DNA from 4 places in the Geodermatophilus sp. Leaf369 genome. Region 1 is predicted to be linked to each of the others. Evidence: riboswitches for the same ligand, from Rfam matches in the RefSeq annotation. Region 1 holds a riboswitch; each other region holds the start of a gene.
The links. A riboswitch is a leader RNA that binds a small molecule or an ion and turns the genes downstream of it on or off. The one in region 1 is predicted to bind cyclic di-AMP.
Positions count from the first base shown of each region.

Region 2: it holds a riboswitch for cyclic di-AMP, as region 1 does, so the genes downstream of both, ASG36_RS01630 (C40 family peptidase) here and ASG36_RS22015 (hypothetical protein) in region 1, are expected to answer to the same signal.
Region 3: it holds a riboswitch for cyclic di-AMP, as region 1 does, so the genes downstream of both, ASG36_RS19075 (M23 family metallopeptidase) here and ASG36_RS22015 (hypothetical protein) in region 1, are expected to answer to the same signal.
Region 4: it holds a riboswitch for cyclic di-AMP, as region 1 does, so the genes downstream of both, ASG36_RS11825 (C40 family peptidase) here and ASG36_RS22015 (hypothetical protein) in region 1, are expected to answer to the same signal.

Region 1 is NZ_LMQA01000004.1:544-7,569, forward strand. Features, by position in the region: gene ASG36_RS16360 (hypothetical protein) at 115-561, opposite strand; gene ASG36_RS16365 (YdiU family protein) at 645-2,108, shown strand; gene ASG36_RS16370 (hypothetical protein) at 2,174-2,545, shown strand; gene ASG36_RS22015 (hypothetical protein) at 2,597-3,499, opposite strand; cyclic di-AMP (ydaO/yuaA leader) riboswitch at 3,524-3,676, opposite strand; gene ASG36_RS16380 (pentapeptide repeat-containing protein) at 3,792-4,391, opposite strand; gene ASG36_RS16385 (RNA polymerase sigma factor) at 4,459-5,622, opposite strand; gene ASG36_RS16390 (carboxylesterase family protein) at 5,873-7,026, shown strand, end outside.
Region 2 is NZ_LMQA01000001.1:335,179-342,204, forward strand. Features, by position in the region: gene ASG36_RS01620 (glycosyltransferase family 4 protein) at 1-247, opposite strand, end outside; gene ASG36_RS01625 (M48 family metallopeptidase) at 244-1,479, opposite strand; gene ASG36_RS01630 (C40 family peptidase) at 1,529-2,686, opposite strand; cyclic di-AMP (ydaO/yuaA leader) riboswitch at 2,702-2,871, opposite strand; gene ASG36_RS01635 (hypothetical protein) at 3,043-3,387, opposite strand; gene ASG36_RS01640 (M15 family metallopeptidase) at 3,488-5,260, opposite strand; gene ASG36_RS01645 (DEDD exonuclease domain-containing protein) at 5,387-7,026, shown strand, end outside.
Region 3 is NZ_LMQA01000005.1:3,102-10,127, forward strand. Features, by position in the region: gene ASG36_RS19060 (cytochrome c oxidase subunit I) at 1-1,254, shown strand, start outside; gene ASG36_RS19065 (copper resistance CopC family protein) at 1,366-2,055, shown strand; gene ASG36_RS19070 (cytochrome c oxidase assembly protein) at 2,283-4,160, shown strand; cyclic di-AMP (ydaO/yuaA leader) riboswitch at 4,316-4,465, shown strand; gene ASG36_RS19075 (M23 family metallopeptidase) at 4,692-5,735, shown strand; gene ASG36_RS19080 (M23 family metallopeptidase) at 5,945-7,026, shown strand, end outside.
Region 4 is NZ_LMQA01000002.1:620,559-627,584, reverse strand. Features, by position in the region: gene ASG36_RS11845 (alpha/beta fold hydrolase) at 1-730, shown strand, start outside; gene ASG36_RS11840 (hypothetical protein) at 769-1,287, shown strand; gene ASG36_RS11835 (serine hydrolase) at 1,239-2,681, opposite strand; gene ASG36_RS11830 (DUF3817 domain-containing protein) at 2,692-3,036, opposite strand; gene ASG36_RS11825 (C40 family peptidase) at 3,151-4,302, opposite strand; cyclic di-AMP (ydaO/yuaA leader) riboswitch at 4,333-4,486, opposite strand; gene ASG36_RS11820 (hypothetical protein) at 4,688-5,206, shown strand; gene ASG36_RS11815 (GNAT family N-acetyltransferase) at 5,211-5,669, shown strand; gene ASG36_RS11810 (NAD(P)/FAD-dependent oxidoreductase) at 5,666-7,026, shown strand, end outside.

The DNA of each region.
Region 1 (7,026 bases):
CGATCAGGTGTTCGAAGTCTACCCCGAGGCGGAGTGCTCGGACACGCGAATCCACAGCTCAGGCGCTCGTGCACAGATGCGACCGGGCCCTTGACAGCGCCCGGCAACCGAGGCTCAGCCGCGCGGCGGCCAGGGCACCAGCGGGGCCGACGAGCCGTGGCTGCCGCCGGCGTGCGCGACGGCCGCGAGCAGCAGGGAGAGGTCGCCCCGGTCCAGGCCCCCGGTGAGGTCGGCCAGGTCGACCGGGCGCCCCTCGGCCAGGGACTCCGCGGCGCGCAGCACCCGGCGCTGCCCGGAGTCACCGGCGACGTGCCCGGCGGCGAGGGCGGGATCGACCCGGGACCAGTCGACGGCGGCGAACACCTGCTCGCCCTGGCCGGGGTCGGCCTCGTACACGGTGAGGTCGACCAGGCCGGCCGCCCGCAGCTGGGGCACCCAGTGCCCGTGCACCGACAGCAGGAGCACGGCGGCCTCGGCGGCGTAGTCGCCGACGGCGGCACGGAGCAGCGCCGCCTCCACCTCGTCGAGGTCGAGGTCGCTGGCGCGCGGTTCGAAGAGCACGGTGCCTCCCTGGGTCCGCTCACCACCATGCCCCAGGGGTGTGACAGGACGCCGTCCGCCGGGGGCGGTCGTACCGTCGAGGGGTGAGCATCGCGCCGTCCCCGACCGTCGTCCTCGGGACCTCCTTCGCCCGCGAGCTGCCCGAGCTGGCCCTGCCCTGGCAAGCCGAGGCGGCCCCCGCCCCCCGGCTGCTTGCGCTGAACGACGCGCTGGCCGCCGAGCTCGGCCTGGACGCCGACGCCCTGCGCACCCCCGCCGGCGTCGAGCTGCTGCTGGGCCTGGCGGTGCCCGAGGGCGCGACCCCGGTCGCCCAGGTCTACGCCGGCCACCAGTTCGGCAACTACAGCCCGCGGCTGGGCGACGGTCGCGCGCTGCTGCTCGGCGAGCTCACCACCCCCGACGGCACCGTCCGCGACCTGCACCTCAAGGGGTCCGGGCGCACCCCGGTCGCCCGCGGCGGCGACGGCCTGGCCGCGGTCGGCCCGATGCTGCGCGAGTACGTCGTCAGCGAGGCCATGCACGCCCTGGGGATCCCCACCACCCGCGCGCTGGCCGTCACCGCCACCGGCCGGGACGTCGCCCGGGAGACGATGCTGCCCGGTGCCGTGCTCACCCGGGTCGCCAGCAGCCACCTGCGGGTGGGCAGCTTCCAGTACGCCCGCGCCCTGGACGACGTCGACCTGCTGCGCCGGCTGGCCGACCACGCCATCGCCCGGCACCACCCGGAGGCCGCCGACGCCGAGCAGCCGTACCTGGCGCTCTTCGAGGCCGTCGTCGCCGCGCAGGCCGAGCTGGTCGCGAGCTGGATGGCCGTGGGCTTCGTGCACGGGGTGATGAACACCGACAACACCACGATCTCCGGCGAGACCATCGACTACGGCCCGTGTGCGTTCATGGAGGCCCACGACGCCGACGCCTCCTTCAGCTCGATCGACTCCGGCGGCCGCTACCGGTACGGCAACCAGCCGCTGGTCCTGCAGTGGAATCTGGCCCGGCTCGCCGAGGCACTGCTCCCCCTGCTGCACGCCGACCAGGAGCAGGCGATCGCCCTGGCCGTCCCCGCCCTGGAGCGGTTCGTGCCCGCCTACGAGGCTGCCTGGGCCGGGCGCATGCGGGCCAAGACCGGGCTGCCCGCCGGCCTGGCCGACGACGTCGCCGGCCCGCTGGTCCGAGACCTCCAGGCGCTGCTCCAGGCCGCCCACCCCGATCACACCACCTTCTTCCGGGCCCTGGGGCAGGCCGCCCGCGGGGACGTGGAGCCGGTGCGCGAGCTGGTGCTCGACCTGGCCGCGATCGACGAGTGGCTGGCCCGCTGGCGCGCTGTCGGTCCGGACGCCGACGCGATGGACCGGGTCAACCCCGCGGTCGTCCCGCGCAACCACCTGGTCGAGGAGGCCCTCGTGGCAGCCACCGACGGCGACCTCGAGCCGTTCACCCGGCTGGTCGCTGCAGTGACCTCGCCGTTCGACGTCCGGCCCGGGGACGAGCGGTACACCGAGCCGGCCCCGACCGACTTCGGCGCGTACACCACCTACTGCGGCACCTGACCCCCGGCGAGGCCGGTGGGGCTGCTGCGGTTGACGGACGGGCCCCCGACCAGGACCGTTCCCCCATGACGGCCTCCCCGCAGACCCACCGTCCCGGTGGCTGGGTGCTGGACCGCCGCGGCCTGGGCCGCGGGGTCCGGGTCACCCACCACCCCGAGCTCGGGGTGGTGAACCTCAGCGTCTGGCGGGAGAGCACCTGCGTGGGCACGGTGCACCTGACCGGTGCGGCGACCGCGCAGCTCATCGGGGCGCTGTCCACCGAGCTGGCGCACCTGGGCGCCGCGCCCTCCCCCACCGTCGGGCTGGTCGCCCTCGAGGAGCGGATCACTGCTCTGGAGGGCCGCCGTCCGGCCTGGCGGCGGGCGATCGACCGGGTCACCGGCCCGCGGCGGAGACCGCTCCCGCCACCGCCGTACCCGCTGCACGTGGTGCGCTGAGACGCAGCCGGGCCCGCCCCCACGAGGAGGACGGGCCCGGGGCGCGCTGGGTCAGCGGTAGTTCACGTGCACGTGGTCGAAGTGGTTCGCGGTCGTGCCGCCGCGGTCCTCCATCATCGACCAGGAGCCGTTGGGCGACCCGAGGTAGCGCTGCTCGTAGATCAGGTAGTCCACGCCGAGCTCGTCCCAGTGCGCGATGTGGTAGGCCACGATCGCGTCACCGAGGCTCTGATCGGTCATCACCATGTAGTCCAGCGCCCTGCCCGACGGGTGGCCGCCGGGGTCGGTGGCGCTGGGCCGGGTGCCGCCCAGGGTGATGCTCCCGGCGCCGGGCACGTTGCTCACCACGGCGTCGGCGGCGGCCCGCACCGAGGAGGCCACCGGGCCGGAGGTGTTGGAGATCCGGGCGACCGAGCTGGCCGAGGTCGACGAGGACGCGGTGACCGCGCCCGACCCGGCGGAGGACGAGGACGGGGACGACGCGGCGGCCTCGGCGGCGGCAGCAGCCTCGGCCTCGGCGGCAGCGGCCGCTTCGGCCTGGGCAGCGGCGGCAGCTGCGGCCTCGGCGGCCTGCGCGTCCAGCACGGCCTGGTCGGCGGCGGCCTGGACCTGCTGCGCGGCGGTCTGCTGGTCCTCGCGGGTGCTGCGGCTGGCGGCCATGTCCTGGAGGGCGGCGATGCTGCGCTCGGTGTCCAGCGAGGCGGGGTCGGCGCTGAGGCCCAGCTGCTGGGCGACGCTGGCCGGCTGGGAGGCGGCGGCCGACGCGTCGGCCTGCTCGGCCGGAGCGGAGGAGAGCACGACGTTGGCGATCAGCGCGCCGGCAGCGACGACGCCGAGGTACAGGCTCGGGCGGCGGCGGAGGGCGGCGATCCGGAACGCGGTGCCGGTGGCGCGACCACGCCCGGAGGCGGTCGATCCCGTGCGGGTGGTGCTCGAGGTGGAGCAGGGTTCCATGGGTGCGGTGGCTCCGTGGGGCAGGTGTCTTCCGACGTGCCGCCTACCAGGTCAGCTGACGGGTTCGGGCGGAAGCAGCCCTACCTGCACACCGGACGGAGGTCCGGAGCGCGGGATTCACCCCAGTGGATCGGTGGGTCCCCGGCTCGCCCGAAGGCGACTCAGCGGCGTCCGACCGGGCTCCCCGGGTGGGGACGTGACGGTCGGTCGGACCCGGCCACGGTAGCCGGGGCACCGGCTCCTGCCAATGCCGACGCGCGTTTTCGTCAGGTGACGGTGCTCGCGCACGACGTCAGCGGACGGCGATGCCCGCCGCCGCGGCCAGCGCGGGCGCCAGCGTCGTCAGGGTCGCTGCGTCCACGACGCCGTCCCGCAGCCCGGTGACGCCCTGCACGGCCGAGAGGTCGCAGCCGGTGAACGAGGTGCGCACCAGGGTGGCCTGGGCGAACCGGGCCTGGGCGAGCCGGCAGTCGACGAACTCCACGCCGTCGAGGGAGGCGGCGGTGAGATCGGCCTCGGTGAGGTCGCAGCCGGTGAACCGGACCGCCCGCAGGGTGGCGAACCGGGCGTCGAGACGGGCGCCGCGCACCTGCGTGAACGCCACGTCGCGCAGCCCGGCGCCGGCCAGCGACACCCCGGCGAGCCGGCTCTCCCCGACCGCGACCCGCTGCCACTGCGCCTCGCCCAGGTCCAGCCCGGAGAGGTCGCAGGCCTCGACCTCCAGGTCGGTGAACCGGGCCCGGCCCAGCCGGCCCCCGATCAGCCGCAGGTCGGCGAACCGGGCCGCGACGACCTCGACGTCCTCGGCGTGCAGCTCGTCGGCGTCCCCGCGCACCGAGACGCCGGTGACCAGCTGCTCGAGGTCGACGTCGGCCAGGTCGACGGTGCCCACACGCGACGGCACCACCGGCGCCTTCGGGCCGGTGGTGCCGGAGCGGGTGGTGCGAGGTGCCAACTGCTCAGTCGAGGTAGTCGCGCAGGACCTGCGAGCGGCTGGGGTGGCGCAGCTTGGACATCGTCTTGGACTCGATCTGGCGGATCCGCTCACGCGTCACGCCGTAGACCTGACCGATCTCGTCCAGCGTGCGCGGCTGGCCGTCGGTGAGGCCGAAGCGCAGCCGGACGACGCCGGCCTCGCGCTCGGACAGGGTCTGCAGGACCCCGGTGAGCTGCTCCTGCATGAAGCCGTAGCTGACGGCGTCCACGGCCACGACGGCCTCGGAGTCCTCGATGAAGTCACCGAGCTGGCTGTCGCCCTCGTCGCCGATGGTCTGGTCCAGCGAGATGGGCTCCCGGGCGTACTGCTGGATCTCCAGCACCTTGTCCGGGGTGATGTCCATCTCCTTGGCCAGCTCCTCCGGGGTGGGCTCGCGGCCCAGCTCCTGGAGCATCTCGCGCTGTATGCGGCCCAGCTTGTTGATGACCTCGACCATGTGCACCGGGATGCGGATGGTGCGGGCCTGGTCGGCCATCGCGCGGGTGATCGCCTGGCGGATCCACCACGTCGCGTAGGTCGAGAACTTGAAGCCCTTGGTGTAGTCGAACTTCTCCACCGCGCGGATCAGGCCCAGGTTGCCCTCCTGGATCAGGTCCAGGAAGGCCATGCCGCGGCCGGTGTACCGCTTGGCGAGGGAGACCACGAGGCGCAGGTTGGCCTCGAGCAGGTGGTTCTTGGCGCGCTCGCCGTCCCGGATGATCCAGTTCAGGTCGCGCCGCATGGTCGTGGACACCTTGGTGTCGGTGTCGGCCAGCTTGTGGGTGGCGTAGAGCCCGGCCTCGATCCGGCGGGCCAGGTCCACCTCCTGCTCGGCGGTCAGCAGCGCGACGCGGCCGATCAGCTTGAGGTAGGCGCGGACGGCGTCGGTCGAGGTCGCCATCGCGGCGTCCTTGCGCGCCTTCTGCAGCGCGAGCGACTCCTCCTCGTCCCACTCGAAGGACCCGGCGGGAGCGGCGTTCTTGTCCTCCTCCTCCGGGGTGTCCGTCGAGTCGGTGTCCTCGTCGGTCTCCGTGGGGGCGATCTGGACGGCCTCGACGTGGTCGCCCGCCAGGCGGGCTCCGGCTCGACCCGCGGTGGGAGCGGGAGCGGTCTCGGGGGTGTTCTCGTCGACGACGGTCTGGGTCATCTCGCCTCTCTCGTTCAGAACATGCGGCATCGCGACGACGCGGGGCGTCTGCGCGGAGGGGCCGGCCGGGCAGGGCGGTGGGTACCGCCGGAGCTGGAGTGGGGGGCGGGAGCGGCATCGCCGTTCCTGACTCACTGGACATGGTAGTCCGCTCCGGGCCGGAGTTCGACGATGCAACCACTTCCGTCCCCGTGGACACCTGTGTCCGGACTGTGCGACGGGGCCGACGGGGCTCGTAGGGTGCCCCGTCGTGAGCTCCCCGCACCAGGACACCGGGCCGGACCAGCAGGCCGCTGAGCTGCACGTCGTCGACACCCCGGTCGGTCCGGTGCGGGCCCGGCGGGACGGTGCCGTGCTCCGGGCGACGGGCATCCGGTACGCCCGGGCCGGGCGCTTCCAGGCACCGGTCGCCGAGCCGCCGTCGACCACGCCGCTCGACGCGACCCGGCCCGCGCCCGCCTGCCCGCAGCTGCCGGTGCCGCTGCTGGACCAGGTGCTGCCCGGCCTGTCCGCCGGCCTCGGGGCCGACGAGGACTGTCTGCGGCTGTCGGTGACCGCCCCCGCCGACGTCGTCCCCGGCGAGGACCTGCCGGTGCTGGTGTGGCTGCACGGCGGGTCCTACGTGTCCGGCGCCGGCGACCTCCCGGTGTACGACCCGACCGCGATGGTGTGCGAGCAGCGGGTGGTGGTCGTGGCGGTGACGTACCGGCTCGGGGTGCTCGGCTTCGTCGGGGACGGCGGGGACCGCCCGGCCAACCTGGGCCTGCTCGACCAGCTGGAGGCGCTGCGGTGGGTGCAGCGGGCGGTCACCGGCTTCGGCGGCGACCCCGGGAACGTCACCGTCTGGGGGCACTCGGCGGGGGGCGACGCCGCTGCGCACCTGCTGGTCGCCGCCGGCTCCCGGGGGCTGGTGGCCCGGGTGATCGCCCAGAGCGCCCCGTTGGGCATCTCCCGCGGCCGGGCGGCGATGGGCGACGCGATGGCCGCCCGGGCCCGCGAGCTCGTCGACGTCGACACCCCGGTGGAGGACGCCGTCGCCGCGCAGCCGGCGGTCGCGGCCGCCGCCCGCCGGGCCGGACTGCGGGCCACCATGCCCTTCGGCACCCGGTACGGGCACGCCCCGCTGCCCGCCGAGGACGAGGTGGACGACGCCTGGCGGGCGGTGGCCCCCGGCGTCGACGTGCTGATCGGGCACACCGACCGGGAGGTGGCGCTGTTCACCGGCGCCCTGCCGCCGCTGGTGGCGCTGTCCCGGGTCCCGGTGCTGGGTCCGCTGGTGCTGCGCGGGGTGGTCGGGCTGCTGACCCGCCGGGTCTACGGCGCGGCGTCCCGGGTGTTCGCCCGTCGGCACGCCTCCGCCGGGGGCAGGGCGTTCCACTACGTCCTGGACTGGGGTCCGCCGGG
Region 2 (7,026 bases), on a different contig from region 1:
CCGCCCGGTGCTCCCGGGCCAGCCGCTGTGCCGCCCGGGCCGCGCCGCGGGTCGGGAGCAGCATCGCCGTGGGCATCCGGACCACCCGGTAGGGCAGCGTGGCGTCGTGCTCGGCGGCCCCGGGGGACGTGGAGGCCAACACCACCAGGTCCGCGGCCGGCAGCCGGTCCAGCAGCGCGGCCACGAACGTCTGGATGCCACCCTGCCGGGGCGGGAAGTCGTTGGTGACGACCAGCACCCGGGTCACGGACGCCAGTCCTGGGCCGCGGCGACCCGCTGGGCGGTGGTGGGGTGCGAGCCGAAGAACCACTGCCAGGCCGCCGGCGGGTCGGGCTGGTTGAGGTTGGCGACCGCCAGGCGGCGCATCACGTCCTCGAAGGCGGCCGGGTCGTCGGTGAGGTCCAGCGCGTGCTGGTCGGCGCGGGCCTCCAGCTGGCGGGACACCCCGTTCTGCACCGGCGTCGACAGCAGGGTCGCGGCCGCCACGAGGAACAGCACCAGCGGCACCACCCGGGGGTCGCCCGGCCCGTCGGCACCGGCCCGGCGCAGCAGCGGGGCCGAGCCGAGCAGCCAGCCGAGCAGCGCGACCCCGGCCCCGGCCCCCAGCGCGCCGACCAGGGTGCCGGTGAGCACGTCGTCGGTGGCCACGTGGCCCAGCTCGTGCGCCGCGATGGACTCGATCTCGGCGTCGGGGAGCTCGGTGAGCAGGGTGTCGTAGACGACGATCCGTCGCGTCGAGCCGAACCCGGAGACGTAGGCGTTGAGCGCGGTGGTGCGCCGGCTGGCATCGGCGACCAGCACGTCCTGCACCGGGGAGCCGGACTGCTCGGCCAGGTCGAGCAGGTCGGTGCGCAGCTGGGAGGCCGGCAACGGGGTGAAGGAGTTGAACGCCGGCTCGATGACCACCGGGTAGAGGAACGACCCGGCCACGACCAGCCCGGCCGCACCCGCCCCGGCCCAGGCCCACCAGGTGCGGGGCGCCCGGCGGGCGAGCCCGACCAGCAGCAGCATGCCGAGCGCGGTGAGTCCCGCGGTGATCCCGGTGTCCACCGCGACGTCCCGGGCCCACAGCGGCCAGCTGCGGGTGGACAGGCCGTACCGGTGCCGGACCACCTCGCCGTAGGCCGACAGCGGGAGGGAGACCAGCCTGCCCACCACGGTCAGCGCCACGGTGCCCAGGAGCACCCGCCACACCCAGCCGCCGCCGAGCGGGCGCGCCACGGCGGTGACCAGCCGGGCGCCCAGCGGGGTCAGACCCAGGACCCCGGCGACGAGGAGGCCCAGCGCCAGGTTCGCCAGCGACGCCGGCCGCAGGGCCCCGACGAAGGCGTCGGCGCGGGAGAGCTGGTCGGCGGTCAGCCCGCCGGTGGGGTCGGTGACCTCGGGGGTGGCCGCCCACGGGATCCGCACCCACAGCACCACCACCAGGGCGACGCCGAGGACGGCAGCGGTGAGCAGGGCACGACGACGGGGACCCACGCCGGTGATCCTAGGAAGCCCGGCTGTGCGTCCCCGTCGGTGCCGCGCCTCAGACGAGCCGGCGCGCTCCTGCGTAGCCGGACATGTCCACGCTGCCGACCTTGACCACGTCACCGGAGGTGGGGGCGTGCACCATCATCCCGTTGCCGATGTAGATCCCGATGTGGCTGACCGGGCTGTAGAAGTACACGAGGTCACCGGGCTGCAGGTCCCCGCGGGCGACCGGGCTGCCCATCCGCGCCTGGGCCGCGCTGGAGTGCGGCAGGGAGATGCCGGCGGCGGCGTAGGCGTAGGACGTCAGGCCGGAGCAGTCGAAGCTGCTCGGGCCGCCGGCACCCCACACGTAGGGGTCGCCGCGCTGGGCCATCGCGGTGTCCACGATCGTCTGCGCCGCGGCGCCGTCGGCGACCACGGTCGCCGGTGCCTCCACCTCGGGGCCGCTGTGCGCGGTCACGACGACCTGCTGCTGCGCGGCGGTCAGGGCCGCGTACTGCGCCTGGTAGGCCGCGATCTGCTCCTGCAGGTCGGCCTGCTGGGCGGTGACGGTGTCCAGGGCCTGCTGCGCGGTGGCGGCGGCCTGGTCGGCGGCGGTCTGCGCCTCGGTCGCGGTGCGGCCGGCCGCGGCGACCTGGGTGACCAGGTCGTTGGTGTGCCCGGCGATGACGTCCAGGGTGCTGACCTGGGCCAGGAAGTCCTCGGGTGAGCTGCTGGTCATCAGCGCGCTGAAGCTGGAGGGGTTGGTCGTGTACGCACTGCGGGCGACCGTGTCGAGCTGGGTGCTGAGCGTGGCCAACTGGGTCTGCGCGGCGGTGACGGCCTGCGCGGCGGAGGCTGCGGCGGCCTGGTGGTCGGCGAGCTGCACCTGTGCGTCGTTGACCTGCTCGGTGACGACCTCGAGCTGGTGGTTGGCCTCGGCGACCAGTGCGGTGGCCTGCTCGGGGGTGGTGGCCTCGGTGGTGGACCCGGTGGCCCCGGTGGCAGCGGTGCCCGGGTCACCCGGCGCCGCGTAGGCGGTGCCCGGCAGGACGGTGAGGGTCAGCCCGGCGACGGCGCCGAGCAGCATCCCGCGGCCGAGGCGACCGGAGAGACGGGTGCGCCGCGGACCGGTCGGCAGGTCGGGGAGCGCCGGGACGATCAACGCCGCGGGGATGTGCGGGCGGGTGGTCGAGGACGGGATCGGTCCTCGGGCGGTGCGGTGGGACGACACGTGTGCGCGTGCTCCTCATCCTCCTCGACCGCCTACCGGGTTAGCTGACGGGTTCGGGCAGGAAGACGACGCCCTATCCCCGCACGCACCACCGTTCGTGGCGCCCGCGGAGAACTCACCCCAGTGCTGCGGTGGGTCCCCGGTCCGCCCGCCCCGGAGGGTGGGCAGTTCGGCGGTGACCGGTCGGTGTCACCCGGTGGGGCGACGTCCAGCCGACCGGACGACCCCACCGTATCGACGCCGGGGACCTCCGTGGAGAGGTCGATCCGGACCCCGAACGCACAGGAGGTGCCATTTCGGACCGCTCTGCTTCGGCACGTTCTGCCCAGCTCGACGGGAGCGCGGCGTGCCCCCACTCAGCCGACCTCGCGCCTCGTCGGGGGTTGGTGCCGCAGTGGCGGGACCAGTCCAACCTCTGCCAACGCCCGGACCGCGCGACGCTCGACGTCGTCGAGCTCCACGACCACCCCGAGAGCGGGAGAACCGGACCCGCCGGGCGTGTCGGTCGGCCCGGACACCCAGGCGCTGCCCAGGTCGGCCACCACGTCCTCCCGGGGGTGGCCCACCGCCGGCCGCCGGGTCATCGGCACCACGGTCGGGTCGCTCCCCCGCCACCCCGGCGGGGCCCCGAGCAGCACGGTGACGACGCAGTCGTCGCACCCCTGGCCTCGGACGGTGCAGGTGTCGCAGTCGATGAGCACGGTGCCTCCTGGCGGCGGTCGCAGGACCGGTCGGTCCGTCGCCGCGGACGCTAGGTGTCCCCACCGACATTTCCGGGTGCGCAGGTGCACACCCGCCCGCTCAGGTCCCGGCGAACTCCCAGTGCCAGGGCTCCTCGCGGCCGTTGCCCTGGTCGGCCCAGGTCGGGTGCACGAAGCCGAAGCGCCCGGCGTTGCCCACCATCCAGGCGTACTGCGCCGTCCCGTAGGACTCCACGCCGCCGCACAGGTCGACCGCCAGGCCCCACCCGTGGTTGCTCGTGCCGGGCACCGCCGCCAGCGCCGGCTTCTGGCCGTAGAGCGTCACCTGCGCGGCGTAGCCGCGGTAGGAGTCGGTGATGCACAGCGGGCTGCCGAACCGGCCGGCGAAGGCCGCCGACAGGGCCCGCCAGGCCGCCGCGGCGTCACACCGCAGCGCGTGGCCGGCCACGCCCAGGGGACACAGCGCCGAGGGCGGGATCAGCCCGTTGGGGTAGCCGCCCCACGACCGGCTGCCGTCGTAGCTGGCCGGGTAGAGGGAGTTGCCGCACTCCACCGGCAGCGCACCGGCCGTGGCGCCCGGCACGGCGACCGCCGCCCGGGGCGGCAGGCTGGGTCGGCCGATCCCGAGCAGCTGGTCGACGGGCACCGAGCGGACCACCACGGCACCGGCCCGTCCGTCGGCGGCGAGCATGGTCTGCGGGTCCAGGGCGATCCCCACGTGGCCCAGACCGGACTCCGCCGTCCCCAGGAAGACCAGGTCGCCGGGCAGCACGTCGGCCGTGGCCACCGGCGTGGTCGTGGCGAACAACTCGCCCTGCGTCGCCGGCAGCGCGATCCCGCCGGCGGCGTAGGAGGCCTGGACGAGAGACCCGCAGTCGTAGGACGCCGGGCCCGCCGTGCCCGGCGCGTAGGGCAGGCCGAGAGCGCCCATCGCGGTGCTGACCGCGGCGACCGTCTCGGCCGGCAGCACCAGCAGCGAGCTGGGCTGGCGGGGCAGCTGCGCGGCCCCGGGCTGGGCCGCCCCGGTCGAGCCGCCCACCGGCGCCAGCCCCGCGGGAACGCCGGCCGCCGGGTCCTGCAGGGCGGCCGCCGGCGGCAGGGCGACCCCGGCCGCGGTGAGCGAGTCGACGTAGGCCTGCCAGTTGGCCGCCGTCCGGGCGTTGACCTCCACCTGTTCGGCCTGCAGCTGCGCCAGCTGGCGGTCCACCGCGCCCAGGGCCCGGTCCAGGTCCGCGGTCACCGCCGACGCCGCGGCCTCCAGCTCGCCCACCTGGGCCGCGACCTGGTCGGCCTGGGCCGCACTGCCGGCCAGGGCCTGGTCGGCGGCTGCCTGCTCGGCCAGCGCGGCCTGCCGCTGGGCGGCAGCCGCGGTGAGCACGTCGTCGGCGGCGTCGTCGACGAGGTCCAGGTAGCCCATCGCCGCCACGACGTCGCCGGGGTCGCTGCCCGACAGCAACAGGGAGAGCGCCGTCGGGGCGCCGCCGTCCCGGTAGACGGCGGCGGCGTAGCGGCCGACGGCGACCTGCTCGGTCGCCAGGGCCGTCTCGGCAGCGGCCACCCGGGTCGCGGCGGCGTCCGCGGCCTGCTGGGCCCGGGCGAGCTCGGTCTGGGCGGCAGCCACGGCGGCCTGGCGTTCCTGCAGGTCGCCCTGCACCTCCGCGGCCCGGGTCTGCAGGTCGGTGAGCTCGGCGCTGTCCAGGACACCGGTGGTGCCACCGGGCTGCGAGCTGGGGGCCGCCGTGGCGGTGGGGGCGCCCAGGCCGAGCACGGCGAGCACCGTCCCGACGACCAGCACCGAGGACACCCGACGACGTCGCACCCCGTCCACCTCCTGCTCACCCGCGGCGACGGCGTCGTCGACCTCCGGGCACAACGAGCGGACAGTGCCGGGGTGATGCCCGCCACGCCCGCGGGGAGGGCGCACCTCACCCGCACGTGTGTTCGACCCGACGGCGCGTCGGGGCCAGGACTGTCGGACCCCCGACCTAGCGTCCGCGACGTGCCCGGTCCACTCCTCCCCCAGCCCGTGCTCCCGCGTCGCTTCGAGCAGGTGTCGATCGACGACCTGGGCACCCCGCTCGCCGAGGTGACCTTCGTGGTCGTCGACCTGGAGACCACCGGCGGTTCCGCGCACACCGACGCGATCACCGAGATCGGCGCGGTCAAGGTCCGGGCCGGGGAGGTGGTCGGGGAGTTCCAGACCCTGGTCGACCCCGGCCGCGACATCCCGCCCTACATCAGCGTGCTCACCGGCATCACCTCGATGATGGTGGCCGCCGCCCCCCGGATCGACAGCGTGCTGCCGCACTTCCTGGAGTTCGCCCGGGGCACCGTGCTCGTGGCCCACAACGCCCCCTTCGACCTGGGCTTCCTCCGGGCGGCGTGCGCGGCGTCGGGGCTGGCCTGGCCGGCGTTCGCCTCGGTGGACACCGCGGTGCTGGCCCGGCGGCTGCTCACCCGCGACGAGGTGCCCAACTGCAAGCTCGGCACCCTGGCGCCGTTCTTCTCTGCCCGCACCACGCCCACGCACCGCGCGCTGGACGACGCCCAGGCCACCGTGGACGTGCTGCACGGGCTCTTCGAGCGGCTGGGGCCCTTGGGGGTGACCTCGCTGGAGGAGCTCACCGGGCTCACCCGGCAGGTCGACCCGCAGCGCCGCAAGAAGCGCCACCTGGGCGCGCACGTGCCGCACGGCCCCGGGGTCTACGTCTTCCGCGGCCCCCGTGACGAGCCGCTCTACGTGGGGACGTCGACCGACCTGCGCTCCCGGGTGCGCAGCTACTTCTCCGCCGGGGAGCAACGCACCCGGATGACCGAGATGGTCGGACTGGCCCAGCGGGTGGAGGCCCTGCCCTGCGCGCACGACCTGGAGGCCTCGGTCCGCGAGCTCCGGCTGATCGCCGAGCACAAGCCCCGCTACAACAAGAGGTCCCGGTTCCCCGAACGGGCGCTGTGGGTGCGGTTGACCGACGAGCCGTTCCCGCGGCTGTCGGTGGTCCGCCGGGTCCGGCCCGGCGCCGGGGTGTTCCTGGGCCCCTTCCCCGACCGGCGGGCCGCCGATGCCGCCGTCGCCGCCGTCCACGAGGCGCTGCCCATCCGGCAGTGCAGCGGCAGGCTGGCCGTACGCCCGCAGGGCACCGCCTGCGCACTGGCCGACATGGGCCGCTGCGGCGCCCCCTGCACCGGCGCCCAGTCGCGGGAGGAGTACGCCTCGGTGGCCGAGGTCTTCGCCGCCGCCGTGGCCTCGGACCCGGTCCGGTTGTGCTCGCCGCTATTGGAGCGGGTCGAGCGGCTGGCCGGCGAAGGCCGCTTCGAGGACGCCGCGGTGCTGCGCGACCGGGTGGCCGTGCTGGTCCGGGCGGTGCGCCGCCGTCAGCGACTGGAGCTGCTGGCCGGGGTCGCCGAGCTGTCCCTGGCCCGTCCCGACGGCGCGGGCGGCTGGGCGCTGGCGGTGGTCCGCCGCGGTCGGCTCGTGGCCGCCGGCGTCGCCGAGCGCGGCACCTCGGTCCGCGACCACCTGGCCTCGCTCAAGGTCACCGCCGAGACGCCGGTCGGCCCGGACGGCGAGCTCGCCGCCACCGTCGACGAGACCGAGCTGGTGCTGCGCTGGCTGGAGAAGCCCGGGACCCGCCTGGTCGA
Region 3 (7,026 bases), on a different contig from region 1:
CTGCGGGCGCCGGGGATGACCATGTTCCGGATGCCCATCTTCGTGTGGTCTTCCCTCATCACCAGCGTGCTCATCCTGCTGGCCTTCCCGATCCTCACCGCAGCCCTGTTCGCGCTGCTGGCCGACCGGCATCTCGGTGCTTTGATCTTCTCCGCCGCCAACGGCGGGCCGATGCTGTGGCAGCACCTGTTCTGGTTCTTCGGCCATCCCGAGGTCTACATCATCGCGTTGCCGTTCTTCGGGATCATCTCCGAGATTATCCCGGTGTTCAGCCGCAAGCCGCTGTTCGGCTACAAGGGCATGATCTTCGCGATCATCGCCATCGGCGCCCTGTCGCTGACCGTGTGGGCGCACCACATGTTCGCCACCGGCGCGGTGATCTTCGCGATCATCGCCATCGGCGCCCTGTCGCTGACCGTGTGGGCGCACCACATGTTCGCCACCGGCGCGGTGCTGCTGCCGTTCTTCAGCTTCTTGACCTACCTGATCGCGGTGCCCACCGGGATCAAGTTCTTCAACTGGATCGGCACCATGTGGCGGGGGCAGCTGACCTTCGAGGCCCCGATGCTGTTCTCCGTCGGCTTCCTGGTCACCTTCCTCCTGGGTGGGCTCACCGGCGTGCTGCTGGCCTCCCCGCCCCTGGACTGGCAGCTCAACGACTCCTACTTCGTGGTCGCGCACTTCCACTACGTCGTCTTCGGCACCGTGGTGTTCGCCGCCTACGCCGGCATCTACTTCTGGTTCCCCAAGATGTGCGGCCGGATGATGGACGAGCGGCTGGGCAAGCTGCACTTCTGGCTGACGTTCATCGGGTTCCACGCCACGTTCCTGGTCCAGCACTGGCTGGGCTCACAGGGGATGCCGCGCCGGTATGCCGACTACCTGGCCAGTGACAACTTCACCACGCTAAACACGATCTCCACGGTCGGGTCTTTCATCCTGGGTGCCTCGACCATCCCGTTCCTCTACAACGTGGTGCACTCCTGGAAGTACGGGCAGCTCGCGTTGCGCGATGACCCGTGGGGCCACGGCAACTCCCTGGAGTGGGCGACGTCCTCCCCGCCGCCGCGGCACAACTTCATCGAGATCCCGCGCATCCGCTCCGAGCGGCCGGCGTTCGAGCTGCACTACCCGCACCTGCAGCGACGGCTCCAGGAGGAGGCGCACGCGGGCAAGAAGCACGGGCCCTACGCCAGTGAACTGCTCGAGGGCACCGGCGCCCGACAGGGTGCCAACGACCCCGACCCGACCTGACCTGACACCACGGGGGAACCACAGGTCGCCAGCTGGCGACTAGACGAGGGGATCGCCGAGGCGGTCCCCGAGCACCCCGCAGCCCACCAGCCCAGGAGCCACCCTGTGACCGTGCAGTACACCACCCGAGCCCTGAGCCCCCGCAGCCTCCAGGCAGATCAGGGCGCATGGGGGTCTGGCACCAGAAGAACGTCGCTGCGTGCAGCGGTGGTCGTGGCATCGGTGCTGTTCGCTGTTCTGCTCGGGGCGCCCTCCGCGCAGGCGCACAGCGACCTGGAGTCCGCCAGCCCCGCGGTCGACGGCACCGTCGAGGAGGCCCCCGGCGCCTTGGAGCTCACCTTCACCGACGGGGTGCAGCCCGGGTTCGCCCAGATCGCGGTCCTGGACCCCAGCGGCACCGACGTGACCGATGGTGAACCCACCGTGCAGGGCGATGTCGTGACCCAGCCGGTCTCGATGGGTGGCGGCGGTGCCTACGGGGTCTCCTACCGGATCGTGTCCGCCGACGGCCACACCATCCAAGGCACCTACGGCTTCACCTTCACCCCAGCGGCGGTCACCGCCGACCCCGCCGACCCCACTCCCGCCGAAAGCACGGCCCCCCCGAGTGCGGACTCGACGCCGGCTGCATCGACACCGACCACGCCGAGCGCGGCCACACCGGCTGTTGATGAAGCAGCCCAGACAGGCGATTCAGGGGGCATCTCGGTGGCCACGATGATTGGTCTGGCCATCCTGGCGATCCTGCTGATCATCAGCTTCACCCTCGCGCGCCGCCGCCGGCTCAGTCACAAGGCGTGAGCGCCGGCCCCGACGAGGCACCGCACGGGTCAGCGGCGGGCGAAAGGCAACCCGCGCGGGCGGGACGAGCAGAACCTGCCGACCCCGGGGCGGCGCCGGCACCAGCGGACGCCCATTCAGCAGAGATGTCCTCAGGGGACGTCATGGTGGTCGCCCCCGCTGTGTCCACGCGGCGGCAGCGGGGGTGGCCGATGCCGGCGGGACCGGTCATCACACTCAGCGCTCTGATGATCGGGGTCGGCACGACCCTGGCGCTGTTGTGGGCGTCGGGTTCCCTCGTCGCCGAGGCGCTGCCCGGGATACCGGCCACCTCGGCCGCGGTCACCTGGGCCATCCCAGTGACCCGGGTCGTGGGCGACCTGGCGGCGGTAGCGACAGCGGGGTGCCTGATGGCCGCTGCGCTACTGGCCCCCGGGCACCGGCAGATGAGTGTCGCGGGTTACCGCTGGACACGGATGGCGACCTGGCCGGCAGCCGTGTGGCTGCTCAGCTCGATCCTGGTGGCACCCCTGCAGCTGGCGGATTTTCTGGGCACCGACCTGGCGTCGGTGAGCGCACGCGGCCTGTTCTCCTTCACCACGACCATCCCGCAAGGCCAGGCCCAAGCCGCAGTAGCGGTCTTGACCCTCGTCCTGGTCATCGGGTCCCGGCTGGTGCTCACCACAGCAGGCAGCGCGGCGCTGCTCCTCATCGCTTTGCTCGCCAGCCTCCCCCCGGTGTTCACCGGACACGCCGCCGGATCGGGCAGTCACCAGGCCGCGATCTCCGGTCTGGCGCTGCATGTACTCGGGGTGCTCGCCTGGGCCGGCGGGGTGCTCTCCCTGATCCTCATCCGCCGGGTGCCCATCGCCGCCTTGCAGGTGGCAGTGACCCGGTTCAGCGCGGTTGCACCGCTGCTCGTGCTGCTCGTCGCCCTCAGTGGTGTGCTCACAGCCGCGACGCGGCTGACCGGCGTCGCTGATCTGGTTGACACCGACTACGGCCGACAGGTCGTGATCAAGACAGCTGCGCTGCTGGCGTTGGGCGGGCTGGGGTGGGCCCACCGGCGCCGGACCCTCCCCAGCCTGGCCCGGGGAGACCACCGTGCCTTCCGCCGCTTGGCGATCAGCGAAGTGCTCGTCTTCGCAGCGACGATCGGTGTCGCGGTGTCCCTGTCGCGCACCCCTACCCCGCAAACCACGCCAAATCCGGGGGAGGAGGAGGGGAGCGCCTTCGACGCTCTGGGTTTCCCTCTCCCACCCAACCCCACCCCAGGACAGTGGTGGACCCAACTGTGGCAGCCCTACCCCGATCCGCTGTTCCCTGTCCTGATCGCCGGCGCGGTGGTGGCGTACGTGTGGGCAGTGCGCAGGAGGACCCAGGCCGGGCAGTCGTGGCCTTCCTGGCGCACTGCACTCCTACTGGGCGGTGCCACCGTGCTCCTGGTGGCAACGACCAGCGGGCTTGCTCGCTACGCCCTGGTCTCTGCACCCGCCCACGCCCTGCAGTACCTCCTGCTCGGCCTGCTCGGGCCAGCGTTGGTTCTCCGGGCAGCACCGGGTCAGCTGCTCACCGACCACCTCGACCGTCGATCACCCGCGACGGAACCAGTGATGGATGACAACCGGGGGGCCGCCCAGTGGCTGGAGGCCATCACCTCCAGCCGCGCCGCCCTCGTCCTGCGCCGGCCCGCACCAGCCCTGGCCCTCTTCGTGGTCGTTGTCTACCTGGGGTACACCGGCCCCGTGCTGGAGATCGTCATGCGATCCCACGCCGCCCACGTGGTGTCTGTGATCGCGACCTTCACCGCGGGCATGGTGCTCGTGCGGTCCTGGTTCGACAGCGACATCCCCCGCAAGCTGCGGGGGTGGTGGATCGCGGGCTGGACCACCATCCACGTGCTCGTCTCGGTTGCTTTGCTGACCTGGCCCACCGCGCTGGCGGAGGGCTGGTGGACCGAGATCGACCCGGCGTGGCGCCCTTCTGCACTCACCGACCAACGACATGCCGCCGTGGTGTTCCTACTGGTGGGGCTGATGACAGCCGGAGCGATCGCGGTCTGGGCACTGGCTCGAGCGTCGCGCTCACCGAGTCCGGTGCTGCAGGCAGAAAACTCGGACTCCTGACCAGGCGGCTACGCCACGCTGAGCCATCAGGACCCGACCCTGTGCGACAACACGACGCCGGGGGATACAGGCGGTCGTGACCGGAACGTGACCTCTACTAGTCAAGCTAGTAGCTTGATGGCGTCTGCTCAGGCCACGCGCCCTTCCTGGGTCCTTGGGCAGACCCGCCTAATCGTCGCCTGACCTCTGCGGGTCAGTCGGCGGGCCGGGGACCCATGTGTTCCTGGGGTGAATCTGCCACCGCGCAGTAGGGCTCCTTCCAGCCCGAACCCGTCAGCTAACTCGGTCGGTGGAAGGAAGAACGGAGCCCGCTGCACTGTGGCGACCCTGCACGACCCTCCCCAGAAGCTCAGCCCCCTCCACGGCGCCCGCAGCACGCGGGGCGCCCGCAGCTTGAGACCACGGGGGCGTCCGGCTGTCCTGGCCCTGCTCTGGGCTCTCGCCGCGACCGCAGGTCCCGGCATCGCATCAGCGGCACCGGCAGAGCCCACGGACAGCGCGGCAGCCCCGTCCCCGGGAACGTCCGCCGGCGTGCCCGGTGAGGAGACTGCCCCGCAGGAGGCGGCGCGTCTGGAGAGCCTGCTTGAGGCAGCCCAGCAACGGCTGGACCAGGCCACCGTCGAGGCCGAATCGACGGTCGAGCTGACCCGACTGGCCGCCCTGGAGCTGGACACAGCGACCGCCGCCGCCGCAGCGGCGTCTGCAGCAGCCCAGACCGCCCAGGCGGCGACGGACCAGGCGCAGAGCGAGGTGGCCGCCGCAGGGAGGGCGGCGTTCATGAGCTCGGGTGACCTCGCCCAGGCTGGGCTCCTGCTGGAGGCCGATGATCCCGAGGACCTTCTGGCCCGCGCCACCACGCTGGCGCTGCTGGCTGATGACCGCGCCGAAGACATCAGCGCATTGGAGGAGGTCCAGGGACAGCAGGAGACGGCCGATGCGAGCGCTCAGGAAGCCGTCCTGCGCCAGCAGGAGGCGCTGGGTGCAGCCCAGCAGGCCGATGCTGATGCCGCAGCCAGATTGGCTGAGGCTCAGCAGGGCTACGCAGCAGCATCCGCGGAGCGCGCTGCCCTTCAAGAGCAGCTGCAGGTTGCCCAGGTCGCAGCCCTCACCGAACAGGGCGTGGATGATCCCGAATCGGTCGTCGCCGCCGGTCAGGCCGCGGTGGCCGCCTCGGGCGGTGAGCTGGTGGCCGGCCAAGTCACGTCCTGTTATGGAGCGCGGTGGGGCACCAACCACAACGGCATCGACATCGCTGCCCCGATCGGCACGCCCATCTACGCCCCCGAGGGGGGCGTCGTCCTGAACGCCGGACCGGCCAACGGGTTCGGGCTCGCTGTCTACATCCAGCACTCCGACGGCACCATCACCCTCTACGGACACATCAACCAGTTCTTCGTCACCGCCGGTCAGGTGGTCGAGGCGGGGGAGCTCATCGCCGAGGTCGGTAACCGGGGCCAATCCACTGGCCCGCACCTGCACATCGAGACCCATGTGGGTGGCCTCTATGCCACCCGCACCAATCCGGCTCCATGGCTCGCCCAGCGTGGCATCACCTTGGGGGGTCGCTGCGCTTGACCATCAGTCGCGCGGCCAGCAGTGCCGACCGAGGTCCAGCCGGTGACCGACCCGGGTGACCCGTTCGGGGTGAGGACTCAAGGACGCCACCACGCCGGCCGTTAGTACTACGACAGGTAGTTGTCGTATCCGCTGGAGGCCAGGGCATCGTGAGCACTGCAACACCCCCACCCCGTGAAGATCACGGCCTGGGCCGTCGGCGACCTCGGGTGGGCGTGGCGGTCGGCGTGCTGGTGATCGCCTTGACCTGGTCGGCCGGGCCGGCGCAGGCGGCACCGCTCAACCCCAGCGACACCGAGATCTCGGCCGCCCAGGACGAGCAGGACGCCGCGGCCGCCGAGGTCGGACGTCTGGCTGCCACCATCGCCGACGCCCAGGCCCAACTCGAGCAGACCAACGCCGTCGCTGCCGCCGCCGCGGATGCCCAACTCGTCGCCGAGGCCGACCTGCTCCGCGCCCAGGAGGCCGCGGTCGTGGCTGCGGTGGAGCTGGAGGCGGCCACGCTAGCCACGCAGACAGCGCGAACGGCGGTGGGGGACCTTGGTGCCGAGACGTACATGCGTGCCGGGGACCTGGGCGGGATCAGCGCCCTGCTCGCCGCCGAAGGACCCTCGCAGATGCTGCAGCAGGCCGTCACTCTGGAGTACCTGGCCGCTGACCGGGTCAGCCTGCTGGAGGACCTGGAGACCGCTCAGCTGCGACAGGCCAATGCGACGTCACTGGCCGATGCAGCGGTCGAGGACAGCGCCGACGCGCAGGCCGCCGCAACCGCGGCAGCTGACACCGCGACCGCTGAACTCGCGCTGGCGCAGTCGGCCCTGGACGGACTGACCACCCAGCAGGCCGACCTGCAACAGCAACTCCAAAACGCCCAGATCCGGCTGTTGGAACTGCAGGGCCAGCGCGACGGGTACGCCGCCTGGCAGGCGCAGCAGCAGGCCGCCCAGCAAGAGGAAGCAGACCGAGCCGAGGCAGCTGCCCAGGTACTGGCCCAGACGGCAGCCCAAGCACGCGCCGGCAACGGGCAAGGCGTCGGCGGCGGTGCTGCAGCCACCGCGGTCCCCCCTCGCCCCGGGCCCGTCACTACGGCTCCGCGCCCCCCGAGTGCAGGTGGCGGCGTGGCGCCGACCAGCGGGCGCTTCACCTCCTGTTATGAGATGAGGTGGGGGCAGATGCACAACGGGCTCGACATCGCCGCACCCATCGGAACCCCCATCTACGCCCCGGTCGCCGGCCGGGTCGTGCGAGCCGGACCGGCGACAGGCTTCGGACTGGCCGTCTACATCCAGCA
Region 4 (7,026 bases), on a different contig from region 1:
CGACGTGCAGCGCCGCTGCGCCGACGAGGCCCCCGGTGACTCGCTGGCCGGCTACGACCAGCTGGCCGAGCAGCTGGCCGCCGAGCCCGTCGACCTGGGGGACGGCGAGGAGTTCGGGCTGGACGGGCTGCAGGCCGCTGCCTTCTCCACCGTCAGCGACCCGTACTCCCGGACGGCGCTGCAGGAGGCGCTGAACGAGGGGCTGGACGGGGAGTTCGAGTCGCTGGCGACGCTGGCCGCGCCCGCCCCGGTCGACGACACGTTCTCGGACGCGTTGTTCCTGGCCGTCGAGTGCCAGGACTTCGACTTCGTCCCCCGCGACGGCAGCGGGCGGGCCGAGCTGGACGACTGGCTGGACGCCGCCGCCGAGGTCGGCGCGGACGGGATGCGGCTGGGCGCGGTGTTCTACAACGACCTGAGCTGCCTGTTCTGGCCCGGGGTCGCCGACACCGCGGACTTCGAGCGGCCGGCCCCGGTCACCGACCCCGCGTACCCGATGCTCGTGCTCACCGCCGACACCGACCCGAACACCCCGACCCAGAACGCGCTGCGGGTCTACAGCCGGGTGCTCGACGACGCCTCGCTGGTCACCCAGCAGGGCGGCCCACACGTGCTCTTCGGCCGCGGGGTCTCCTGCGTGGACGACCTGGTGGCCGACTTCGTCGCCGACGGCACCCCGCCGCCGACCGAGGTCACCGTCTGCGCCGGTGACGTGTCCGACCCGTACTGACCGTTTCCGACCCCGCGGACGGCGGGTAGCGCCCGCCCATGGCAAAGCAGACCCCTCTGGGTGCGATCGGCAAGGGCAAGCGCGGCATCTCCACCGGGGGCTGGCTGCTCCGCGGCGCGGCCGCCGGTGCGACCGGCACGACCGTGTTGAACACGGTGACCTACCTGGACATGACCGCCCGCGGCCGCGGCACGAGCTCCACCCCCGAGCAGACGGTGGAGAAGCTGGCCGAGAAGGCACACGTGGAGATCCCCGGCGAGGGCGACACCCGCGACAACCGGGTCTCCGGGCTCGGCCCGCTGACCGGGATCGTCGCCGGCGTCGGCGTGGGTGCCCTGGCCGGGCTGGCCCGGGCCCTGGGCTTCCGGCCGAACCCGCTGGTCGGCGGTCTCGTCGCCGGCGTCGGCGCGCTGGTCGCGGCCAACGGCCCGATGGCGGCCCTGGGCATCAGCGACCCGCGCACCTGGTCGGCCACCGACTGGGCGGCCGACGTCGTCCCGCACCTGGCCTACGGCTTCGCCACCCACTCCACCCTGGCGGCCCTCGACCGCGCCTGACCCCTGCTGCACGAAGCGCCCTCCTCGTCAGGTCTCCTGACGGGGAGGGCGTTCCTCGTCAGGGGGGGGGTCCAGCCGCGCTCGTCGACGCCGCCGGGGACGGGGGCGGCGGGGTCGTAGGGCTGCCGGGTGAAGGTGAAGGTCGCCAGGTCGAGGTGGTCGGCGGCGATCCGCAGGGTCTCCCCCGCGTAGTAGCCGTCCAGGCCGACCCACGAGCCGTCGGGACGACGGGCGAACCGGCTGGCCCGGCCTCCCCGCCCGGGCAGCGGCCCCAGGTGCAGCAGGCCACCGGCCTGGGCGCGCAGCACGTGCGGCGCCGGGCCCCAGAACCAGACGCCGAGATCGGCCAGCGGCACCGGCGGGGCCTCCGGGGACCAGGCCTCGACCACCCGGGGCTCGGCGGCCCGCAGGTCGGCCAGCAGCCCGGGCACCAGCGGGTCCAGCCCGCTCGTGGTGTTGGCCAGCATCACCGCACCGGTCTGCTCGGCGCGGTCCACGAACACCCCGGCGAGGAAGCCGGGCATCGAGCCGCCGTGCCCGACCAGCGTCGCGCCGTCGGCCCGCACGACCTGCAGACCCAGCCCGTAGGCCGACCACCCGGCCGACGAGGAGTCCACCCCGGCCGGCTCGCTCATCTCGGCCAGCGTCGCCGGGGAGAGCACGTCACCGGTGTCACCGAGCAGGAAGGCGGCGAACCGGCCCAGGTCGGTCAGCGTGGCCCAGAGCTGGCCGGCGGCGTCCATGACGCCGGCGTCGTGCTCGGGCTCGGGCAGGACGACGTCGGCCCACGGGTGCACCGCGCTCCCCCGGGCGGCGACGCCGGAGGGTCGCGGCGTCGTCCGGCTCATCCCCAGGGGGCCGAGCACCTCCCCGGTGACGGCCTCGGCCCAGGACGTCCCGCGGTGCCGGGCGACGAGCTCACCGAGCAGGCCGAAGCCGAGGTTGGAGTAGTGGAAGCGGCGGGCCGCACCGAGCACCACGTGCTCGGGGGCCAGCGCGAGGTCCTCCAACGACCCGCCGGGGACCCGCTCCCACCACCCGCCGGGGCTCTCGCTGGAGGCCCCGGCCAGGTGCGAGAGCAGCTGGCCGACCGTGCGGTCACCGAACGGGGTGCCGGGGACGTGCGCCTCCAGCGGGTCGCCCAGGCCGAGCCGGCCCTCGTCGCGCAGCCGCATGACCACGACGGCGGTGACGGTCTTGCTGATCGAGCCGAGCCGGTACTGCACGTCGGTGTGCGGGTCGGCGACGCCCCCGCGGCCGGCCGACCACGCCAGCCCGCCGTCCCGGACGACACCGGCGACCAGGCTGGGGGCCCGCCCGTCGCGCTGCACCCGGGCGGTGCGGGCCAGCAGGGTGCGGGCCGTGGTGGGTGCGACGGGGGTGGGCTCGACCATGTCCCGCAGGCTAGCCAGCCGTGCGCGCGACGGTCTCCCCGAGCGGCAGCCGGCCGGTGCGGGCGGCCCAGCGCTCGAACCAGATCGTGGTGAACGGCGGGACCGAGGCGATCAGCGCCAGCGCCGCGGTCCGGAGGTCCCAGCGCAGCACCCGCCAGGCCAGGAACGACACCGCCACGTAGCCGACGAAGACCGCGCCGTGGATCGGCCCGGCCACCTGGACGCCGACCTCGGAGGTGCCCAGCACCCACTTGACGAACATGCCGGCCAGCAGCAGCGCCCAGGTCACCGCCTCGGCCAACGCGACGACGCGGAAGAGGCGGGCAACGGTGCGGGGCTCGGTCAGGGCGCTCACGACAGGTCCCAACGGCGCGCAGCCCGGGAGGGTCCCCGGGTGTGACCGACCTCCCGACAGCACACCGCCCCGGTCACCATCAGGTGACCGGGGCGGTGGGAGGTGTCGGCTGGGTCAGCCGGCGAGGCGACGCATCGCGGTGATGGAGCCCATCGTGTCGATGCTGGCGACCTTGACGACGTCACCCGAGGTGGGCGCGTGCACCATCTGGCCGTTGCCGATGTAGATGCCGATGTGGCTGACCGGGCTGTAGAAGGCGATCAGGTCACCGGGCTGCAGGTCGGCGCGGGAGACGGCCTGGCCCATCGAGGCCTGCATCCGCGAGGAGTGCGGCAGCGAGATGCCGGCGGCGGCGTAGGCGTACTGCACCAGGCCCGAGCAGTCGAAGCTGTTCGGCCCGGAGGCGGCCCACACGTACGGGTCGCCGCGCTGCGCCATGGCGGTGTCGACGGCGATCTGCGCGGCGGCGCTGTTGGCGGTCACCGCACTGCCGCCGGACGCCGAGGAGCTGGCGGCCGGGGCACTGGCCGAGCTGCTCGAGGACGAGGACGAGGACGACGACGCGCTGCTCTCGGTGGTGGCCGGGGCAGCTGCGGCGGCGGCCGCGGCAGCAGCAGCCGCGGCGGCGGCCTGCTCCTGGGCCGACAGCGCGGCGTACTCGGCCTGGTACTCGGCGATCTGCGCGTTCAGGGACTCCTGCTGGGCGGTCACGCTGTCCAGCTGGGCCTGGGCGTCGGCCGCGGTCTGCTGCGCGGCGGCCTGGGCCTGCGCGGCAGTGTCGTTGGCGGCCTGCGCCGAGGTGAGCACGTCGGTGTTGTGGGCGCCGAGGACGTCGAGGGTGGAGACCCGGTCGACGAACTCGCTGGCCGACCCGCTGGTCAGCATCGCCTGCAGCGAGCCGAGCTGGGTGTCGCCGGTGTAGGCGGTGCGCGCCACGCTGGTGACCGACTGCTGGGCCTGGCTGTAGGCGCTCTGCGCGGCCGCGGCGTCGGCGGCGGCCTGGTCGGCGGCGGCCTGGTCGAGCAGGAGCTCTTCCCGGGCGGTGTTGAAGTCCTCGGTGACGACCTCGAGCTCGTGGCCCTTGTCGGCGATGAGCTGGGCGGCCTCGGCGGCGGTGGTCGGCTCGGCCGGGGCGGACGAGGTGCTCGGCGCGTCCGTGGTGTCCGGTGCGGCGAGGGCCGGCGTGGAGGTCAGGACGACCCCGGCAGCGGCGAGGAGGGTGATCGCAGCGCGACGCCCCCGGAGGGCGGGGCGACGCGCGGGCATGCTGGAACTCGCCATGTGCGGCGGGTGGTCCTTTCTTCCAACGAGCCGCCTACCGGGTTAGCTGACGGATTCGGACGGGAAGTTCGCCCGGCACGTCGACCCTGGGTGGGTCGGTGCGTGCTTCACCCCAGTGCTGCGGTGGGTCCCCGGTCCGCTGCTCCTCGGTGCGCAGCGGGGGCTGCGCGGTGGTGCCGGTGGTGCTCACGAGGGGCGTGCGGTTCGGCGGCGTCCGGTCGGTGTCACCCAGGGGAGGCGACGGAACGATCCGTCCGGACGGGCCGACGGTAGGTGCGTAATACGTTCGTGACAACCGCCGAGACCCCTTTTGTGGACTTCCGCACCCGGGTCCGGTGAACACGCTCACAACGGGTGAGGAGATGCCTCCGTGCAGGGACTGGCGCGCCGCGAGTTCTGCCTCGTGCTGCTCCGCCGGATGGCCGACGTGCGGCCCGACCTCGTCGCTGCCGCACTGCCCCGGCTGGGCGCCACCCGGGCGCAGGCGCACGCCGCGCACACCCGGTGGCAGACGCTGCAGCACTCGGCCCGGCGGGGTGACCGGCACGCCGCGGTGCTCGGCCCGCCGGAGAGCACCGCCGCGCGTCCCTGGGGGGACCTCGAGCTCGTGGTCCGGCAGTGGGTGCTCCCGTTGTGGCCGACGCTGCGCTGGGAGGTCGTGTCCGGGCCGGGCGGGCAGGTGCTCCGCGAGCAGCTGGTGCGGGGCCCCGGCTCCCCCGCGCCGTCCGGCCTCCTCGTGTGGGAGCACGTGCTCGACGACGTCGCCGCGGTGGAGGGCGCCGTCCTCGAGCCCCCCGACGTCCCCACCCGGGACGTGGTGGCCCTGCCCGACGGCACCCGGGCGCTCCTGGTCTGGGGGCTGCTGCAGCGGGTCGACCGGGCAGGATGACCGGGTGCCGACGTTGACCGCCACCACCTGGGCCGACCCTCGGGTGCAGGCCCTGTCCGACGCCCAGCAGGCCGAGCTGCGCGAGCGGTACGACGGCCGGGGCGAGTCCGGCACCCCGCCCACGGCCGAGGACGTCGCGGTGGTCCTGCTGCTGCGCGAGGACGACGGCACCCCGGTCGGCTGCGGGGCGCTGCGCCCGCTGGAGCCCGGTGCGGCCGAGCTGAAGCGGATGTACGTCGTCCCCGCCGCCCGGGGTCGAGGACTGTCCCGGCTGGTGCTCACCGGGCTCGAGGCGACCGCCGCCGAGCGCGGGTGGCACACGCTGCGCCTGGAGACCGGCCCGCTCCAGCACGAGGCGATCGCGCTCTACGAGCGGTCGGGCTACCGGCCCATCGAGGCCTTCGGCCACTACCTGGACGAGCCCGACGAGTGGTCCCGCTACTACGAGAAGGAGCTGCCGTGACCGCCGCCCGGTACGACGTCGTGGTCGTGGGGGGCGGGCACAACGGCCTGGTCGCCGCTGCCTACCTGGCCCGCGCGGGCCGCTCGGTGCTGGTGCTCGAACGCCGGGCCGGTGTGGGCGGGGCCGCGGTCAGCGAGCAGGTGTTCCCCGGGGTCGACGTCCGGCTCTCGGCCTACAGCTACCTGGTCAGCCTGCTGCCCGACCGGATCGCCGCCGACCTGGACCTCGGCCTCACCCTGGCCGACCGGTCGGTGCACTCCGCGACCCTGCTCGATGACCGGGCGCTGCTGGTGGAGCCGGACTCGTTCCGGGCACTCACCGGCTCCGACGCCGAGTGGGCCGGCTGGCAGCGCCTCTACGGCCGGCTGACCACGCTGGCCGAGGACCTCTCCCCCACCCTCGTCGAGCCGCTGCCGACCCGGGCGGAGCTGGAGTCCCGGCTGCGCGACCCCCAGCTCTACCGCGACCTGGTCGAACGCCCGCTCGCCGACGTCGTCGCCGACCACCTCGACCACGACGTCACCCGGGGTGTCGCGCTCACCGACGGGCTGATCGGCACCTTCGCCGACGTGCACGCCGCCGACGGCCTGGCCGGCCGCTGCTTCCTCTACCACCTGGTCGGCAACGGGACCGGCCTCTGGCGGGTGCCGGTCGGGGGCATGGGCGCGGTCAGCGGCGCCATGGCCGCCTCCGCCCGCCGGGCCGGCGCCGAGTTCGCCACCCGGGCGACGGTCACCGCCGTCGAGACCCGGGACGACGGGGCGACCGTGCACTGGACCGACGACGACGGGACGACGCACGCCGTGGACGCCGGGCACGTGGTCGCTGGCTGCGCCCCCGCGGTGCTCGACGAGCTCACCGGCGCCGCCCCCGCACCCCGCCCGGTGGGCGCCCAGCTCAAGGTCAACACGGTGCTCACCCGGCTCCCCCGGCTGCGCTCCGGCCTGGACCCCGCGGTGGCCTTCGGCGGCACCTGCCACGTCGACGAGGCGGCCGGGCAGATCGACGCCGCGTACGCGCAGGCCGCCGCCGGTGCGCTGCCCGACCTCATCCCGTTCGAGGTCTACTGCCACTCCCTCACCGACCCCTCGATCATCGGCGACACCGGGCTGCACACGCTCACCGTCTTCGGGCTGCACACCCCGGCCGACCTGTTCACCGCCGACCCGGTGGGCACCCGGGACGAGGCCGTGCGCCGGGTCGTCGCGCAGCTCGACGCCCAGCTGGCCGAGCCGCTGGCCGACGTGCTCGCCACCGACGCCGAGGGCCGGCCGTGCCTGCAGGCGTCGTCCCCGCTGGACGTGGAGGCCTCCCTCGCCATGCCGGGCGGGCACATCTTCCACGGCGACCTGGCCTG